2 regions of the Rhodoferax potami genome follow, and region 2 is predicted to be linked to the other one. Evidence: riboswitches for the same ligand, from Rfam matches in the RefSeq annotation. Region 2 holds a riboswitch; the other holds the start of a gene.

Region 1 (2,392 bases), 530 kb from region 2:
AGCTTTTCGGTGAGCGTGGTTTTACCGGCGTCCGGGTGGGAAATGATCGCAAAAGTGCGGCGGCGCTTGGTCTCGGGTGCGTAGGTCACAGGGGGATCCAGGGTCGGGTGGGCCGCGCATCACAGGCGGGCCGCGGGGAAAGAGGGCGTATTTTACAGAGGTGCCCCGCCAGCCGCGCGCGGGGTCGGCTTTAAACTCGCCCCACAACAAACACAGCATTCGCGGAGACAAGCGTGAGCATCAAGCAGTTGGCCCAGGCACTAGGGCTGTCCACCTCTACGGTTAGCAGGGCCTTGAACGGGTACACCGACGTCAATGCACTCACCCGCACCCGTGTGAAAGAGATGGCAGACGCCATGGGCTACCGCCCCGACGCGGGTGCGCGCCGGCTGGTACGCGGTAACACCGATGCGATTGGCATTGTGTATTCCGCAGCGGTCGAAAACCTGGGTAATCCGCAGTTTCTGGACATGGCCGACGGCTTGGGCGAGCGCCTGGAGCGCGAGCACCAGGACTTGTTGCTGGCGGTGGCCAAAAACGAAACCGAGCTGGAAATTTACGAGCGCTTGTTCAAAGGCGGGCGGGTGGATGCGGTCATTGTTCCCAACACCCGTGTGCACGACCCGCGCGTAGACTTTTTGCTGGAGAACAACTACCCCTTTGTCGGCTACGGCCGCACCGCAGAGTGCGCGCACTACTCGTGGCTGGACTTCGACAATGACCTGGGCAGCAAACTGGCCGTGGAGCATTTGCTGGCCTTGGGCCACACCCGCATTGCGTATGTGCATGCGCCGCTGGAGCTGAACTTTGCTTTTCAGCGGCACCGGGGCTATGTCAGCACCCTGCAGGCAGCCGGTGTGGAGTGCCCGCCCGGCTATTGCATCGGGGGTGTGAACGACCGGCGTAGCGGGTTGAATGCGGTAGCGCAGGTCTTGGCCTTGTCGCCCCGGCCCACGGCCGTGCTGGTGGACAACAACCTGGGCGGCGTCGGCCTGATCCGGGGGCTGATGGATGCGGGGCTGCGCGTCGGGCAAGACATCTCGGTGGTGGTGCATGGCGACATTCCACAAGACACCTTGCTGACCGGGCTGAACGTGACTACCGTGACGCAGCCCACACCGCAAACTACCGGCATCGCTTTGGCCGAGATGGTGATGCAAGTGCTGCGCGACCCCGAAAGCGGCCCTTACCAGCTGCTCCGCCAACCCGCTTTGCAAGTGGGGAGCAGTAGCGGCCCGGCCGATTGAGTGCACTTGACTTGTCGGGGCATTGCCCCAGCGGCGCGGTGCGGCATCGGCGCATGGTTAAAATGCGCACATTCCGAGGAGCGTTGCAGCCCGCCATGTACCCATGTAGGTACCGCGAGTGAGGCTCGGAACACACGGTGCAATCAGCACCGTGCCTTCACAACGGCGCTCACCCACTGGAAACGCGTGCGGTGAGTTGCTTGTCAAATCCCCTTCCCGAGTGCGCCAGTGGCTATGCAAATCAACGTTTGGAGCACACCATGAGCGCTGTATTGAAACTGGTTAAGAACGCCAAGACCCCCAAAGCGGTAAAGACGGTTAAACCCGCCAAAGCCGTCGCTGCCCCCGTGAAGGCAGAAGACTTCAAGATCGCCGACCTGAGCCTGGCCGATTGGGGCCGCAAAGAGCTGACCATCGCCGAGACCGAAATGCCCGGCCTGATGGCCATCCGTGAAGAGTTCGCCAAGGCCCAGCCTCTGAAGGGCGCGCGTATCACCGGATCCCTGCACATGACCATCCAAACCGGCGTGCTGGTCGAAACCCTGCAAGCCTTGGGCGCAGATGTGCGTTGGGCCTCGTGCAACATCTTCTCTACCCAAGACCACGCAGCCGCAGCGTTGGTGGCCAAGGGCACCCCCGTGTTCGCGCACAAGGGCGAGACTTTGGACGAGTACTGGGACTTCACCCACCGCATTTTTGAATTCGGTGGCAAGAAGGGCACTGCGGCTGAAGGCCCCAACATGATTCTGGACGACGGCGGCGATGCCACCTTGTTGATGCACCTGGGCGCCCGCGCCGAGAAAGACATCAAGGTTTTGGCCAAGCCCGGTAGCGAAGAAGAAGTCTGTCTGTTCAACGCCATCAAGGCCAAGCTGAAGGTGGACCCCACCTGGTACAGCCGCCGCCTGAAGAACATCATCGGCGTGACCGAAGAAACCACCACCGGTGTGATGCGTCTGGAAGAAATGTCCGCCAAGGGCACTCTGGCCCTGCGGGCCATCAACGTGAACGATTCGGTGACCAAGAGCAAGTTCGACAACCTGTACGGTTGCCGCGAATCCCTGGTCGACGGCATCAAACGCGCGACTGACGTAATGATCGCCGGCAAGGTGGCTGTGGTCGCTGGCTACGGTGACGTGGGCAAG
Region 2 (2,392 bases):
ACCTCTTTATAAAAATACCCTCGCTGCACGCTACGGGTCGCCAAGGGCGACACCGCTTGTGCGATGGCGCCGATGTGGTCCGGGGTGGTGCCGCAGCAACCGCCGACGATGTTGACCAGGCCTTCGGCCGCAAACTCGCGCACCAAGCGGCTGGTGACATCGGGGGTTTCGTCAAAGCCGGTATCGCTCATGGGATTGGGCAGACCGGCGTTGGGGTAGCAGCTGATAAAAGTGTCGGTCGCCACCTTGTTCAGCTCCTGGATGTAGGGGCGCATGAGTGCTGCACCGAGTGCGCAGTTCAGGCCGATGGCGAGCGGCTGGGCATGGCGCACGCTGTGCCAGAAGGCGGTGACCGTCTGGCCGCTCAGGATGCGGCCAGACGCGTCGGTCACCGTGCCGCTGATCAGAATGGGCAGGCGCTCGCCGCTGGCCTCAAAGTACTCATCCACCGCAAACAGCGCAGCTTTGGCGTTCAGCGTGTCAAAAATGGTCTCCACCAGAATCACGTCCGCACCGCCTTCGACCAGCGCCTTGGTCTGGTCGTAGTAGGCGGCTCGCAACTCTTCAAACGTTACGTTGCGGGCACCGGGGTCGTTCACATCAGGGCTGATGCTGGCGGTTTTGGGTGTAGGGCCGAGGGCGCCGCACACAAAGCGGGGTTTGTCGGGCGTGCTGTACTTGTCGCAGGCGGCACGGGCCAGTTGGGCGGAAACCAAGTTCATCTCGATGGCCAGGTCGGCCATGTCGTAATCCGCCTGGGCCACAGTGGTGGCGCCGAAGGTGTTGGTTTCGATCATGTCCGCGCCAGCCGCCAGATAGGCCTCGTGGATGTCGGTGATCACGTCCGGGCGTGTCAGGCTCAGCAACTCGTTGTTGCCTTTGACGTCTTTGGGGAAATCTTTGAACCGGTCGCCCTGACTGCCCGGGCCGGCGTAGCCTTCGCCGCGGTATTGGGCTTCGCCCAGCTTGAAGCGCTGAATCATGGTGCCCATGGCGCCATCCAGAATGGCGATGCGGCTAGCCAGAATGCCGGGGAGCGATTGCGCGCGGGTATAGGTAATGGGCTTCATGGTGCGGCTCACTGTGTGGATTGAAACAAGTGAGCGCAGTTGGAGTCCCCAAGCCTGACCGGTTCCGCCGTGCGGCGGACCCCGGCTGCAGCGCCCCTTGGGTTCACGGATTTTAAACGACAACTGCAGCCCCTCTCTGGCCCCATACCCTCAAGTGCGCATCGCCATGCAGTTTCGGGTCCATGCTGTGCCGCAGCGCTGCCGGCAGGGCCGCGACCATGCCCGACAATAGGGACCGCAGTGCCTCGGAGTGCCACCATCACGCCACACCGCCGGATTTTGTATGTTTTCGAGCGACAGCCCAGGTATTACCTGCGCAAATAGCTCTTATTTTGATAGCAATTTAGTGCCTCACCTGTCCATTCTTCGCGATGTTTTTGGTTACGCGGCCTTCCGCGGGCCTCAGGAATCCATCGTGGAACATGTGATCGCGGGGGGTGACGCGCTGGTGCTCATGCCTACCGGTGGCGGCAAAAGCTTGTGCTACCAGGTGCCAGCCATCGCCCGCCAGCAAGCAGGCTTGGGCGCCACGCTGGTCATTTCCCCCCTGATCGCGCTGATGCACGACCAGGTGGGCGCCCTGCATGAAGCCGGGGTGAGCGCCGCCTTTCTGAACTCCACTCTCAGCAGCGACGAGGCCTACCAAATCGAGCAACAACTGCTGCGCGGCGAAATCACCTTGCTGTACGCGGCCCCGGAGCGTGTCAGCAACGCACGCTTCTTGGCCTTGTTGGATTCGCTCTTTGAGCGCGGCAAGCTGAGCCTGTTTGCGATTGACGAAGCCCACTGTGTGAGCCAGTGGGGTCACGACTTCCGGCCCGACTATCGCAACCTCACGGTGCTGCACGAGCGCTACCCAGGGGTTCCGCGCATCGCTCTGACGGCTACGGCTGACGACTTGACCCGCGCCGACATCCTGGAGCGCTTGCAACTCGAAGAGGCACGCGCATTCGTCAGCAGCTTCGACCGGCCCAACATCCGCTACACGATTGTCGAGAAGAAGGACTCCACCACTCAGTTGCTGCGCTTCATCGAGCGTGAGCACGAGGGAGAGGCCGGCATCGTCTACTGCCAAAGCCGCAAAAAAGTGGAAGACATGGCGCAGACACTAGTGGACGCGGGCATCAAGGCACTGCCCTACCACGCCGGGCTGGACACCAAGGTACGCCAGCTGAACCAGGACCGGTTTTTGCGCGAAGAAGGCATCGTCATGGTGGCCACGATTGCCTTTGGCATGGGCATCGACAAACCGGATGTGCGCTTTGTCGCTCACCGCGACATGCCCAAGAACATCGAGGGCTACTACCAAGAGACCGGCCGCG

Evidence for each region. A riboswitch is a leader RNA that binds a small molecule or an ion and turns the genes downstream of it on or off. The one in region 2 is predicted to bind S-adenosylhomocysteine.
Region 1: linked by a shared signal. The riboswitch ahead of ahcY (adenosylhomocysteinase) and the one ahead of RAE19_RS08630 (homocysteine S-methyltransferase family protein) in region 2 are both predicted to bind S-adenosylhomocysteine.

What each region holds. Positions count from the first base shown of each region.
Region 1 covers NZ_JAVBIK010000001.1:1,277,376-1,279,767, reverse strand. Annotated here, with positions in the region: gene RAE19_RS06140 (peptide chain release factor 3) at 1-89, opposite strand, end outside; gene RAE19_RS06135 (substrate-binding domain-containing protein) at 234-1,247, shown strand; S-adenosyl-L-homocysteine riboswitch at 1,317-1,425, shown strand; gene ahcY (adenosylhomocysteinase) at 1,508-2,392, shown strand, end outside.
Region 2 covers NZ_JAVBIK010000001.1:1,805,224-1,807,615, forward strand. Annotated here, with positions in the region: gene RAE19_RS08630 (homocysteine S-methyltransferase family protein) at 1-1,070, opposite strand, end outside; S-adenosyl-L-homocysteine riboswitch at 1,095-1,175, opposite strand; gene recQ (DNA helicase RecQ) at 1,354-2,392, shown strand, end outside.